DNA from 2 places in the Nonomuraea mangrovi genome. Region 1 is predicted to be linked to the other one. Evidence: riboswitches for the same ligand, from Rfam matches in the RefSeq annotation. Region 1 holds a riboswitch; the other holds the start of a gene.
The links. Region 1 has a riboswitch for guanidine ahead of ACFSKW_RS06885 (MBL fold metallo-hydrolase). Riboswitches for the same ligand answer to the same signal wherever they lie in the genome.
Positions count from the first base shown of each region.

Region 2: linked by a shared signal. The riboswitch ahead of ACFSKW_RS11935 (DMT family transporter) and the one ahead of ACFSKW_RS06885 (MBL fold metallo-hydrolase) in region 1 are both predicted to bind guanidine.

Region 1 covers NZ_JBHUFV010000011.1:39,751-46,741, forward strand. Annotated here, with positions in the region: gene ACFSKW_RS06875 (AfsR/SARP family transcriptional regulator) at 1-235, shown strand, start outside; gene ACFSKW_RS06880 (PhzF family phenazine biosynthesis protein) at 209-1,129, opposite strand; gene ACFSKW_RS06885 (MBL fold metallo-hydrolase) at 1,201-2,079, opposite strand; guanidine-III (ykkC-III) riboswitch at 2,093-2,160, opposite strand; gene ACFSKW_RS06890 (ABC transporter permease) at 2,874-4,259, opposite strand; gene ACFSKW_RS06895 (hypothetical protein) at 4,372-5,148, shown strand; gene ACFSKW_RS06900 (alpha/beta fold hydrolase) at 5,160-5,546, opposite strand; gene ACFSKW_RS06905 (MerR family transcriptional regulator) at 5,856-6,230, shown strand; gene ACFSKW_RS06910 (Hsp20/alpha crystallin family protein) at 6,342-6,776, shown strand; gene ACFSKW_RS06915 (hypothetical protein) at 6,819-6,991, shown strand, end outside.
Region 2 covers NZ_JBHUFV010000017.1:69,213-76,203, reverse strand. Annotated here, with positions in the region: gene ACFSKW_RS11960 (molybdopterin-containing oxidoreductase family protein) at 1-625, shown strand, start outside; gene ACFSKW_RS11955 (GNAT family N-acetyltransferase) at 593-1,516, opposite strand; gene ACFSKW_RS11950 (hypothetical protein) at 1,602-2,042, shown strand; gene ACFSKW_RS11945 (SRPBCC family protein) at 2,039-2,506, opposite strand; gene ACFSKW_RS11940 (VOC family protein) at 2,503-2,889, opposite strand; gene ACFSKW_RS11935 (DMT family transporter) at 2,932-3,255, opposite strand; guanidine-III (ykkC-III) riboswitch at 3,276-3,336, opposite strand; gene ACFSKW_RS11930 (class I SAM-dependent methyltransferase) at 3,347-4,153, opposite strand; gene ACFSKW_RS11925 (acyl-CoA dehydrogenase) at 4,254-6,059, shown strand; gene ACFSKW_RS11920 (MBL fold metallo-hydrolase) at 6,186-6,991, shown strand, end outside.

The DNA.
Region 1 (6,991 bases):
TGCCGGCTCAGCAGCCCGTGACTCAGTGAGGGCTCCGTTGCCAGCGGGCGAGCGGGGTGACGTCGACCGAATCGCGGCCGCCGTCCAGCGCGCCATAGGGGCGGACGCCTTTGCCCGCGAGTTCGCCCGCGGCCGCCTGATAGGTACCGACGTGGATTGGCGGCAACTCGGCGCCGCCGCGGTCGCACATGCGGAAGTTCTGGATGCCTCACTGCGGCGTGTGGTGGTCGACTAGGAATGCGGCGCCACCCACGCAGACGTTGCGGCTCTTCCCTTTGGTCAAGGTGAGGACCGCCGAGCGGCCGGCCCGGGTGTACTGGGCGATCTGCAGCTCCTGGCCGTCGCTGACGTGCGGGTCGGCGCTGACCTGGGCCGCGCTCGAGACACCGGTGGCCCGGTCCACGACGAGGTTCCGGCCGAGGTACGCGTTCACCTGGATCACGTGTTCGGGCAACGATGTGGTGCTGTTGCGGCAGAACATGTGGATTCCGTTGATGTCCAGTTCGCGCTGCAGGGCCATCAACCGGTCGTAGTTCACACTGTTCAGTTTCCCGCGCAGTCGCGCGAAGGTGGCGGGTGTCACTTCGATGGTCAGTTTGGGTGATCCGACGGACAGGATCGGCAGGCCGTCGGCCAGAGATGGCAGTGGCAGGTGGAAGATCTTCTCCAGTGCCTGTTCGTGGCCGTGCGCAATCCGGGGCTCCTGGGAGACGAAGTGCAGCATGACCTTTCGGGCACGGGGAAGCGAGGCGCGTGCGGAGCCTCCGGTCGACGTGGTGATCAGGAGGTCGTGGCCTGGCTTGGTGAGCCCGGTCTCGGCGAGCGTGTGTGCGGCGCCGATGAAGCCGTGGGCGCACGCGCCGAGTGCTCTGCCGGTCGGGGTCAGGACAGTGAGGTGGAGCTCGTACCCGTAGGGGCCGTCTGGCGCGCGCGGTTCGCGGACGGCGTCGATGAACACGGTTTCGGGAGTACCGGTGCGGCGGGCCAGCGCCTGGCGCTGTCCCACGTCCCAGGTCCCGACGTCGGCGCCCATGACGACGGCGAAGGGGTTGCCAAGCCCGCTGTGCGGATCGCGGATGTCGACGAAGGCCGAGCCGAACACGACGGAGGTCCGGTGCGGCAGCGTCACCGGCCGGCCCACAGGCATCGCGGCCGGGGACGAGGTGGCATCGGGCAGGGGGTCCGATGCGTTCCTGCGGCTCATGCGTTCGGCCAGAGGATGAAGAGGGGGTAGGCACGCCGGCTGGGCCGGTCGCCGATCTCCTTGATCGCCGCACGGATCTCGTGCAGGTGCCCGGTGGTCATCTGCAGTGGGGGCTCGTCGGGCTGGTAGGTGGTGCGGATCGGGTAGTCCACGCCTGGCTGCCTGGTCATCTCGATGTGGCAGCCGAGGACGTGGGTGACGGGTCGGCGGTCAGAAAAGTCGATCAGGCGGTCGATGGTCTGGGCGAAGGCCGACCAGTCCTGGATGTAGAGACGACCCGGGTAGACCGTGTCGCCAGTGAGCAGGAACCCGGTCCACCGGTCGTAGAACGTGACCGCCGCCTCGTGGTGGCCCGGGGCGGCCAGGCACTCCAACACGCGGTCGCCCAGGTCGACCTGCGCCACGGCGTCGGGATCCTTGCCGAACCCGAAGTACTCCCAGGCGGTGACCAGGTCCGCGCCGACCACCGTGGTGTCGGGGCGGTCGGTGAACTGATCGTCGCCCGCGACGTGGTCGCCATGCGGGTGGGTGTGCAGCACCAGCAGGTGGTACTCCTCCCGGGGGTGGCGGGCGAGCCAGCCGGCGACGAGCTCATCGACCACCTGGAGCAAGGGAAAGAACTGGGCGGATGCCGTGGCACCGGTGTCGATCAACACCGCCCGCGCGTTTCCGAACAGCAGGAACAAGAACGGCGCCTCGTAGTCGATCGCCATGTTCTGCCGCAGGATGAACGTGTGCTCGTCGTACGCATGGACCTGGATGTCCGGATCGGTGTTGTGCTTGGCCGACGGTGAGCCGTGAATCCACCGGACATCCAGCGCACGAGGCTGGGGAGTCACTCCAGTGAAATCGACCAGGGGAATGCCCGCATCCATGACGTCTCCTTCGAGTGCGTCGTCTTAGCGGGCCGGGTACGGCGCACATCTCGTCCGGGGCAAGCACGTACGGGCTTCCGCGGCGACGGTACCACGACAGCGATCAGCTACTCTTCGCCGCCGTGGATTGTCCTGGGTGCCTGTCGCCGCGGCAAAGCAGTGTTTGAGGATCCGCGACGCCTCTACGCCGCGCAGGTGCTGATGATCAGCGGCCAGCAGCGCATCCTGCTCCATCACGTCACCTTCGGACCCGCATCTACGAGTTCGAAGCCTGGGGCACCAGTCCCTAGGCTCGCCCTGCAGGGATGGCGGGCGCCGCCACGCAGTGGACTGCGCCGGCCCTTCCTCCCGGTTCGCGGACGGCATTGACCCGGATGCCGACGCCCAAGATGATTAACGATATGCTCCCGCGCCCAGGCGTCACCGCGGCAGGTCTGATCGCGCTCATGCTCGTCAGCGCCTGCGGTGACCAGCCCGCCGTCGAACGACCCGCTTCGGTAGCGTCTGCGAGCTGATCCGCGGCGGCGCCGATGAGGAGTGGATCGACGAGATCGAAGACGGGCAACCGTGCGATCAGACGAACTTGTACGGCATGCTGGTTGACCTGCCTGGAATGCCTCCCTGGAGAGCTGGCCTGCCCGGTTCACGCCAAGCTAGCCGAGCAGCGCGGTCGGGCGGCGTGCCGTGCACCCCTGAGCCCGACCGCCACAGCGTCACTGCGGCGGTCAGCGTGGCGGTGAACTCGGCATCGTGGTCCTTGTCGATGTCGGCCAGCAGCGCCTCTACGGGAGCGTTCAGACAGAGGGCATCAGGTCGCGGCGGCGCAGGAACGCCAGCCCCGCCGTGGCCAGGGTGACGGCCACAACAGTCAGCCCCAGCAGCGGTGCCACCGGTGATGAGACGCCGTCCAGCAACATCGCCGGCACGTGCACGAACGGCGACAGGTTGAGGACGATCCCGGTGGCGAGCTTGAACTCCGCCAGCAGATCCACGACCAGGAAGAGGCCGAGCACGGTCCAGCTCGCGGCCGCCGCCAGCCGTGGCAGCATGCCGAACAGCAGCGTCGCGATACCGACCACGGTCCAGACCGCGGGCAGGTAGGCCAGCGTGGCCCCGGCGACGCGGGCCACATCGCCGTCGTAGGCGAGCCCCGCCGCCGCGCCCAGCGCGGCCAGCAGCAGCACCGGGCCCACAATGGCGAACACCAGGTGGCTCAGCGCCCAGCGCAGCCGGCCGACAGGGGTGGACAGCAGCAGCTCGGCCCGGCCCGCCGCCTCCTCGCCACGGGCGCGCAGTGCCGACACCAGCGCCGCTCCCGTGACGAGCTGGCTGAGCACGTACATCACGAACGTGAAGAACACATCCGAGACGCGGGCGTCGGCGCCGCCGACGGTCGCGGCGAGCTCCTGGAGCTGCGGCGTGTCCAACTGGGCGTCCAGCCCCCGCGCTGACACGCCGAGCAGGGCGCCCAGCAGGCCGAAGCCGATCGCGAAGCCTGCGAGCGTGCCCCGGTGCAGGCGAGCGGCCAGGCCGAACGTGCCCGACAGCGCCCCGGTGGCGGGTCCGGGACGGGCGGCAACCAGACCGCCGGCCACGTCACGCCGCGTGGACAGCTCGAACGCGGCCGCCGCCACGGCGGTGACGAACACCGCGACCAGCCCCAGCACCCACCACTGGTCGCCGGCGTAAGGTTTGGTCAGCCGGACCCAGCTGAACGGTGACAGCCAGGCGAGCCAGCCGATGCCGCCGACGTCGGCCAGCGAGCGCAGCGCGAACAGCAGGCCGCCGACGGCGATCGCGAAGCCGCGTCCCGTACCGGATGACGCGGTGAGCTGCGCGGTGAGGGCGGCCACGGCCGCGAACGCCCAGCCGCCCGCGGCGATGGACAGCCCGAACAGCAGTGAGGAACCCGCGGGCAGGCCGTCCGCGACCAGAGCGGGCACCGACAGCAGGCCCAGCAGCAGGTTGGCGGCCAGCACGACCGCGAGCGCGGCGGCCAGCGGGGCGTGGCGGCTGACGACACCCGAGGCCAGCAGCTCGCGCCGGCCGGTCTCTTCCTCGACCCTGGTGTGCCTGATCATCAGCAGGATGCTGATCAGCCCGCCGATCAGCGCGAGGGACGAACCGAGCGTCCAGGCGGTCAGGCCGCCGACGCTCGCGTCGTAGATGGGGCCGCGCATGTGTCACTGCCGATAATGTCATCCGTGCAGGCCATCCGGCTTGCCTGACTGATCCCGACGTGCGCCGGCTCTGGCTCTCGGAAGGGACAGAGCCTCGGCAAGATGATCACTTGTGCTTCTTAGCCTGGCCTACCTGACCGTCACGAACGCCTTTGCCGCGCTGCGATTGCTACCGCTGGGAGATCGAGACAAGGACGTCGAGATCCTCGCCTTGCGCCACCAGATCACCATTCTTGAACGGCAGCTCGGCGCCGACACCAAGGTGACGTTCGCTCCCGAGGACCGAGCCTTCCTGGCCGCGCTCCTGTCATCGTTACCGCGCGAGGTCCTACGCCGACTGCGGCTCCTCGTGCGTCCGGATACCGTCCTGCGCTGGCACCGCGATCTGCTCAAGCAGAGCCACGCTCGCACTTGTCAGAGGAAGCGGCCGGGGCGTCCGCCCACCGTGCGATCCATCCGCGTGCTCGTTCTACGGCTGGTCCGAGAGAACCCCTCGTGGGGTTACCGGCGAGTGCACGGCGAACTCGCCACCCTCGGCATCAAAATCGCGCCGTCCACCGTCTGGGAGATCCTCAAGCAGGAAGGCATAGACCCGTCCCCTGAACGAGCGTCGCTCACGTGGGCGGACTTCCTGCGCTCGCAAGCCGACGCGCTGCTGGCTTGCGATTTCATCGAGACCGTCACTCTGAACGGGCAGCGTCAGTACATTCTGGTGGCCGCCGAGATCCGCCGTCTCCTGGCACACCTGACCAGCGCCGCCACCCGCCCCATCGACCAAATCCTGCAACGCGCCCTGGCCTGGTCACACCATCGACGCGCTCACCAGGCCCGCGCCCGCAGCAGCCACTACTGGAAACGTTGGCTCCGCCACAACAAGATCCAACTGTAGATCACAAGCCCTTAGCGGGCGGCCTTCAGGATCAGCCGCGTGACCGCGTCGGGGTGGCTCAGCATCGCGACGTGCGAGCTGTCGATCTCGACGGTGGTGGCCTTGGCCCGCTTGGCCATGGCGCGTTCGGCCTGCGGGGGGATGATGCGGTCCTGCTTGGCAACGAGGAACCAGCTTGGCACCGTCTTCCAGGCCGGAGGCCCGGACGGGGTGACGAGCGCGGCAAGGGCGCCGGGACGCTGGGTCGCGGCCATGACGCCGGTGGTGCTGTGCGGCAGATCCTGGGCGCACAGGCGGTGGAAGTGGGCGGGGTCGATGTAAGCGTCGCCGTCACCGGGCCGCTGGAAGGGCGGATCGAACGCCGGAAGGTGCTTGGCGGGCTGATCAACGAGTACCACCGAGCCCCGTAGCCGCTCCGGAGAACGCCCAGCTCAAGCCCTACGCGATGGATTTTGAAGCGGTACAGGCCCATAGCTCGCCGCGATCAGGGCGTCGAACGTCTCGCGCAACCACTGATCGTCGGCACAGATCAGCTCTGCGAACTTACCGTCCACGCGCCGCGTATCCAGGTCCCGCATCTCGATCTCTCCCCGGAAACCATTGATAGCGCCGCCAGGTCATCGACCGATACACTTATTCTATAGCCACTACTGCAAGAATCTGTCAACCCCCTCCTCGGTGGACTTGGCGGCAGGCCACGACTGGAAGTGATCACGTTGATCGAACGGCTCGACGACCCGGACTATCCCGCCTACACCACCGGTCAGGCCGCCCAGGTGCTCGGCGTGCAGCAGGCGTTCCTGCGCGGCCTGGACGCCGCCGGGGCCGTACGGCCGGGCCGATCGACCGGCGGGCATCGCCGCTACAGCCGTCGACAGCTTCTCTTTGTGACGCGCATCAGGGAACTGTTCGACCAGGGCCACTCCCTGGCCTCCACGATGCGGATCCTGTCGCTGGAGGACGAACTGGCAGTCGCCCGCGCCCACATCGGCCGACTCCAGGATCTGGCGCGTGGCCTCGAGGCCGCCGCGTCCGAGGCCGTGGCAGCCGATCCGGCAGAGGGTCGCCCGGAAGTTAGTTGACAATTCGACCGCAAGCTTATCTACAATGTGGACTAGAGGTTTTCCTCTTGTGGCAGAACAGGTATCCCGGGGTGCCCAGGCCGCCCCGGGGGTCTTCGGAGGTGAAGCAAGATGCTGCTGACGTCGATCGACCCGTTCGTGCAGGAGTTCGAGCGTCAGTTCGACCGGCTCACCCGCCAGGCCGCCGCCGAGGGCGTCGGCGCGGTGATGCCGATGGACGGAATCCGCCGCGCCGATGACGTGGTGCTGCGATTCGACCTGCCCGGTATCGCCCCCGACTCCATCGAGGTCACCGTCGACCGCGGGGTGCTGTCGGTGAGCGCGCGCCGCGAGGAGGAGTTCGGACAGGACGAGCGCGTCTTCGTCCGCGAGCGGGTGATGGGAGCCTTCACCCGCCGCGTCTACCTGTCGGAGCACCTCGACAGCGACAGGATCGACGCCGACTACACCAACGGGGTGCTGACCGTGCGCATCCCGGTGGTGGAGAAGGCCAAGCCACGCAAGGTGGAGATCAGCCGCGGCCAGAGCAAGGCCATCAACGCCTGACCCGACGGCGGGGGGGCGGGCCATGGCGCAACACCGTGGCGCATGGTCCCTTGGCTCGCCCCCGGCCCCTGCGGCGACCGGGTGGCACCGCGGATGCGGTACCACCTGGTCATCGCGATGGTGCTGCAGAGCCGCACGTGGATTGTCAACTGGCATGAGGAGCGCGCTCTCGCAGCCGTCGACATCCCGCTGCTCGGCCTCCCCGGCCAGGCGCC
Region 2 (6,991 bases), on a different contig from region 1:
GGCCGCCCACATGGGCATGACCGAGCCCTCGCTGTACGACTCCGATCTGGAGCTGGCCGCGGAGCTGCTGTCCAGCGGCCATCCCTCCCTCGACGGCGTCACGCTCGACCGGCTGCGCAAGGAGGGGTGGGTACGGATGAGCTACCCCTCGCCGTTCAAGCCGTTCGCCGACGGGTTCCCCACCCCGTCGGGGAGGCTGCGCTTCCCCCGGCGCGGCAAGGCCTTCGTGCCCTCCCTGTCCTCCCGTACGGCGGGCGACAGGCTGACGCTGATCACGCCCGCCTCGCACACCTTCCTCAACACGACGTTCGGCAACAACCCCGAGCTGCTGCGCAGGGCCAAGGACCCCGTGATCCTGGTGAACCCCGCCGACGCGCAGGCCAGGGGCCTGTCCACTGGCCAGCGCGTCAGGGTGGTCAACCACAACGGCTACTTCCTCGCCGACGTGGAGGTCAGCGACCGCGTGGCCAAGGGCGTCGTGGCCAGCCCCAAGGGCAGATGGCCCAAGCACACCATCGGCGGATCGAACCCCAACGCCGTGGTGGACGAGCGCGACGCCGACATGGGCAAGGGCGCCGTCTACCACGACAACCTAGTCGAGCTCGAGCTTGAACCCCTCGTGTGACTGGGTGTAGCCGATGGAGCGGTAGAAGCGGTGGGCGTCCTCGCGCCTCTTGTCGGAGGTGAGCTGCACCATCGCGCACCCCCTGGCCCTGCCCTTGGCGTGCGCCCACTCCATCATCTTGCGGCCCCACCCCTGCCCTCGCAGGTGGCCGGCGACCCGCACCGCCTCGACCTGGAGGCGGGTGGCGCCGCGCCGGGAGATGCCGGGGATGTAGGTGAGCTGCATGGTGCCCACCACCTCGCCCTTCAGCTCCGCGACGATCAGCTCGTTGTTGGGGTCGGCGTCGATGGCCTCGAAGGCGGCCCTGTGCTCGTCGCCGTACTGTCCCGTCCTGGCCGCGGCGATCGGGTCGTCGAGGATGAGCGCCACTACGGCGGGCACGTCGGCGGCGCGTGCCGTACGGAAGACCAGGGAGTGCACGTAGTGCGACTCCATCAGGCCGGGGTTGGACGGCAGCGCCATGACCCTGCCGCTGGGCAGGAAGCCCTTACGGGCGTAGAGCGCGCGGGCGGCGGCGTTCGCGTCGACGGCCCACAGGCCGATCTCCTCGGCCTCACGGGCGCGGGCCCACGCGACGACCTCGTCGACCAGCCGCCCTGCCAGACCCGCGCCCCTGGCCTCCGGGGCGACCCACATCGACAGCAGGTGCACGTGGCCGGGGTGCTCCTCGAGGCCGCACACCAGCCCGGCGTCCTGGCCGTCGCCCACCGCCACGAACCAGACGGAGTCAGGGTTGGACAGGCGCTCGACCCATTTCTCCCGCGGGTAGGCGGCGTCCTTGTCGTAGGTGGATCCGAAGGCGTCGGGGGCGTCGGCCAGGGCGCGCAGCCTGAGGGCCCGCAGCCGGTCCGCGTCGTCGTCGCCAAGCCGCTCAAGAGTGAATTCCTGCATGCCCGCATCATGGCAGCCGGCCTCGGGGGACTCTCAGGGTGATTCCCCGATGTGGACAAGGGGTGCCGAAAGGCACTCTGGATACATGAACGAGCTCTCTCGACGCGAAGAACTGTCGTTGTCGGGCGCCGCGCTCCGTGGCGCCCCTTGGAAGGCCGCCGCCGTGGGCGGCGGTGCGGTGGCCGCCGTGAGCTTCGGCTTGGGCGCCATCACGGGGTCGGCCGACCTGTCGTGGGCTCTGGGCCTCGGCATCAGCCTGTTCGCCCTGATCGCGGCCATCGGCGCGGTCGCCAAACCGGAGGAGGGCGACAGGGTCACCAGGCAGGCGCGCAACTGGTCGCTGCGGCATCCGTGGAAGTTCGCGCTCCTGCCCGCGGGCATCACCGCGGTGCTGAGCTACCCCGTCCAGCTCGTGCTCGACGGCGAGGACATCTTCGGCGCCGCGTGGGACTCCCTGTGGAGCGGCGCGCTGGTGTACCTCATCGCGGGCATTCTGACGCTCACCATGAAGGGCAGGGCACGCTAGCCGCTCTCGGCGACGCGCTTCAACCCTTCGAGAGAGCGGCGCATGTTGGCGGCGTTGTGGGCGGCCCGATCGGCGACGTTGGTCGCGAGCCGCCCCACGACCAGCATGAACCTCCCCCTGGTGTCCCAGGTCTTCTGCTCCACGACGCAGCCCATCTCGCTGGGGGTGATGTCGAACCGCCAGACGGCGATGTCGAGCATCCCGCCGGCGCGGACGTGGTAGGCGAAGACGCGGCCAGGCTCGGCCGCGGTCACCGTGCAGACGGTCGACCAGCGGCGGGACCCGTTGCGGTTGCTGCCGCGGAACCTCGCGCCGCGCCGAGCCGAGCGCACCTCGCCGATCCAGCGGGCGCGCTCGCACTCGGCGTTCCATGCGCCCATGCCCTCCAGATCGGTCACCAGCTCGTAGACCCTCTCGGGCGGGGCGTCGATCTCGATGGACGCTGAGGCGCTGGGCTCACTCACGAGGACATTGTGTCCTTCTCCGCCTGCGAGCGACAGACGCAGAACTCGTTTCCCTCGGGGTCGTGCATGGTGACCCAGCCGGTGCCGTCAGGGTTGCGGTGGTCCTCGTGGACCTTCGCCCCGAGGCCGAGCAGGCGCTCGACCTCCTGGTCGCGGGTCCTTCCCTCGGTGCCGTTGACGTCGAGGTGGACCCTGTTCTTGACGGTCTTGCCCTCGGGCACCTGGATGAACAGCAGGAACGGATCCTGGTGGGTACGGATGGCGACCTCGGTGTCTCCGGGCTCGCACTCCCCCCACAGCGGCAGGCCGGTGGCGTTGCTCCACCAGGTGGCCAGCTCGTACGGGTCCGCCGCGTCGATGGTGACGGCGTGGATCTCAATCATGCGCCCACCCAATCGCCACATTCGTGAACGCGTCAAACCACGCTAGTGGCCCGCCCCCGCCAGGTTGAGGCCGACGACTCCGATGAGGATGAACGCGATCGAGCCCAGCTTGACGGCGGAGACGTCGTCGCCCATGAGCAGCATGCCGAGCGTGGCCGTGCCGACGGCACCGATGCCCGTCCACACCGCGTAGGCGGTGCCGACCTCGAGGCTCTTGAGCGCGAACGCGAGCGCGCCGAAGCTGAGGACGGCGAAGACGAGGAAGCTCACCGCCCACCAGACCTGGGAGAAGCCGTCGCTCATCTTGAGCGAGTAGGCCATCGCGACCTCGAGCAGGCCGGCGGCGACGAGAATGACCCAAGCCATGTGCACTCCTTTGTCGTAGGGGTGCGTCGTCTTGGCTTTCCGGGTACGGCGCGTCTCGTCCGGGAGCGGGTCGCTCACTCACTCCAACCGCTCAGGCGTCGTTCTGATTCCACCAGAGCGTGACCCACCGGTCGCGGGGCACCGGCCACATGCCCATCTCCATGGCCGTCGCGGCCACCTCGGGCGCCCGTGCGGGATCGAGGCAGGCTCGGTGGCAGACGCTGGCGGCCAGCTCCTCGATCGTGGCGAAACGCTCGATGGGCGCCTCCCGCTCCTCCACCCGCACGTCGAAGCCGAGCGCGGCGGCCAGGGCCACCGCGTCCTCGGCGATCGGCCTGACCGGGCGCCGCACACCGTGGAAGTGCTCCCACAGCGGGCTCATCCAGCTCATGGGATGGCGGTGCGGCAGCTCGATGACGACTCTGCGGGTGGCGTGGGAGTCGAGGGCGCGCAGGAAGGCGGCCAGATCGGGCACGTTGTAGACCACGTGCGCGGCCACCACGACGTCGGCCTTGCCCGCCTTCGCCTCGACCTGCGGCCAGTTGCCCTCGATCGTCGTCGCGTGGACGCCCGCCTTGTCGGCGCGCACGGTGAACTCGGCGAGCATCGCGGCCGAGGTGTCCACGGCGACCAGCTCGCCGAGCCTGCCGGCCAGCGGGAGGGAGGCGGCCCCCGTCCCCGATCCCACGTCGAGCAGCGTCCCACCCTCCGGCAGCGCCTCGGCCACCCTTGCCAGGGTCGGTCCTTCGGGTTCGGCCACCGCACGGTCGGTCCTGGCCGCGAAACGGGCGGGCGAGTGCCCCCACGGGTCCACGGGCGCCTTCGCCAGGATCTCCGGCGGGATGGCCCACGACTCCAGGTTCTGCCGCCACCGTTCGTTCAACGCCTCGGCATTCATGTGTCGAGGGTAAGTGCTTAGCAGAGGTTACCCGCGGGTAGCATTCAGAGTAAGGTTACTCGCCAGTACTAAACGCCCCCGGTTCTAGGAGAGAGCAGCCATGGGCCACTACAAGAGCAACGTGCGGGATCTGGAGTTCAACCTCTTCGAGGTCTTCGGTCGCCGCGACATCCTCGGTAACGGCCCGTTCTCGGAAGTGGACGAGGACGTCGCCCGCAGCATCCTGGACGAGGTCAACAGGCTCGCCACGGGTGTGCTGGCCGACTCCTTCGAGGAGGGTGACCGCACGCCGCCGGTCTTCGACCCCGCCACCTCGACGGTGACCGTACCCGATGGTGTGAAGAAGTCCTTCAAGGCCCTCGTCGAGGGCGGCTGGGCGCACCTCGACCTGCCGGCCGAGCTCGGCGGGCCCGGCATCCCCCGGACGCTGGCCTGGTCCACCGCCGAGATGGTGCTCGGCGCCAACCCCGCCCTCTACATGTACGCCGCGGGCCCCAACTTCGCCTACACGCTGTGGAAGCTCGGCACCCCCGACCAGAAGCGGTTCGCCGAGCTGGCGATCGAGAACAACTGGGGCGCCACCATGGTGCTGACCGAGCCCGACGCGGGCTCCGACGTCGGCGCGGGGCGCGCCCGCGCGATCCAGCAGCCCGACGGCACCTGGCACCTCGAGGGCGTCAAGCGTTTCATCACCAGCGCCGAGCACGACATGGCCGACAACATCTTCCACCTGGTGCTGGCCAGGCCCGAGGGCGCGGGCACGGGCACCAAGGGCCTGTCGATGTTCCTGGTTCCGAAGTACCACGTGAACCTGGACGACGGCGCGCTCGGCGAGCGCAACGGCGTCTACGTCACCAACGTCGAGAAGAAGATGGGCCTCAAGGTCTCCACGACCTGCGAGCTGACCTTCGGCGACAAGCACCCGGCCATCGGCACCCTCGTCGGCGACGTGCACGAGGGCATCAAGCAGATGTTCATGGTGATCGAGCACGCCAGGATGATGGTCGGCACCAAGGCCATCGCCACCCTGTCCACCGGCTACCTGAACGCGCTGGAGTACGCCAAGTCCCGCGTCCAGGGTGCGGACCTGATCAAGATGGCCGACAAGTCCGCGCCGCGGGTGACCATCACGCACCACCCCGACGTGCGGCGCGAGCTGATGCTGCAGAAGTCGTACGCCGAGGGCATGCGGGCCCTGGTCCTCTACACGGCCACCTTCCAGGACGAGCTCCTGATCAACCCGGGTGACAAGCACGCCGAGGCGATGAACGACCTGCTGCTCCCGGTGGTCAAGGGAGTGGGCTCCGAGCGCTCCTACGAGCTCCTCTCGCGCTCGCTGCAGACGCTGGGCGGCTCCGGATACCTGCAGGACTACCCGATCGAGCAGTACATCCGCGACGCGAAGATCGACTCCCTGTACGAGGGGACGACCGCGATCCAGGGCCTCGACCTGTTCTTCCGCAAGATCCTGCGCAACCAGGGCGCGGCGGTGGGCTCGCTGCTGACCGAGATCAACGCCTTCGCCGCCTCCGAGGCGGGCAACGGCAGGCTCAAGCAGGAGCGCAAGCTGCTCGCCCAGGCCGCCGCCGAGGTCAAGGCCATGGGCGACACGATGGCGGGCTGGGCGCTCGGCTCGCTGGAGTCGCCGCGCGAGATCTACAAGGTCGGGCTCAACAGCACGCGCTTCCTGCTGGCGCTGGGTGACCTGATCATCGGCTGGCTGCTGCTGCGCCAGGCGGAGGTCGCGCTGACCAGGCTCGCCGAGGGCGAGGACGCCTTCTACCAGGGCAAGGTGGCCGGCGCGTCGTTCTTCGCGACGACCGTGCTGCCGCGCATCGCGGCCGAGCTGGCGGTGCTGGAGAGCACCGGCCTCGACCTGATGGACCTGCCCGAAGAGGCGTTCTAGACCACCTGCTCCCGCGGCAGGTCCGGAAGACCGTCCACCCGTCCTGGTGGGCGGTCTTCCGTCTGCATGTCGCGGGGCGCACGACGGCCATGGCCGCGGGACGCGCCGCGGGATAGCGTCGCGGGCATGTCACCACGTGTCGAAGAGGTCTCCGACGGCGTCTACGCCTACATCCAGCCCGACGGGAGCTGGTGGATCAACAACACCGGGTTCATGGCCGGGCGCAGGGGCGTCATCTCCGTCGACGCCTGCTCCACCGAGCGCCGTACCCGCGCCTACCGCGACGCGATCGCCAAGATCTCCGACCGGCCGATCACCACACTCGTCAACACCCACCACCACGGCGACCACACCTTCGGCAACCACCTGTTCCCCGAGGCGACGATCGTGGCGCACGAGCGGACCCGCGAGCAGATCATCGCCGACGGGGTGCCCACCTACCTGGGCGCCTGGTCACCGGACGTCGAGTGGGGCACGCTCGACCCGGTGCCGCCGTTCCTCACCTACACCGACGGCGTCACCCTCTACTCCGACGACCTGCGCTGCGAGGTCAGGCACGTCGGGTTCGCCGCGCACACCACCAACGACTCCTACGTGTGGATCCCCTCGCGCAAGGTGCTCTTCTCGGGCGACCTGGTGTTCAACGGCGGCACGCCGTTCGTGCTGATGGGCTCGGTGGCCGGCGCGCTGTCGGCGCTCGACCAACTGGAGGAGCTCGGCGCGGAGACGATCGTCCCGGGGCACGGTGACGTGTGCGGCCCCTCGGCGATCTCCACGGTGCGCGGATACCTGCGGTTCGTCCAGGAGACAGCGGAGGCGGGGATGGCGGCGGGCCTGTCGCCGCTGGAGCTGGCCAGGCAGACCGATCTCGGCGAGTACGGCACGCTCACCGACAGCGAGCGCGTCGTGGGCAACCTGCACAGGGCCTACGC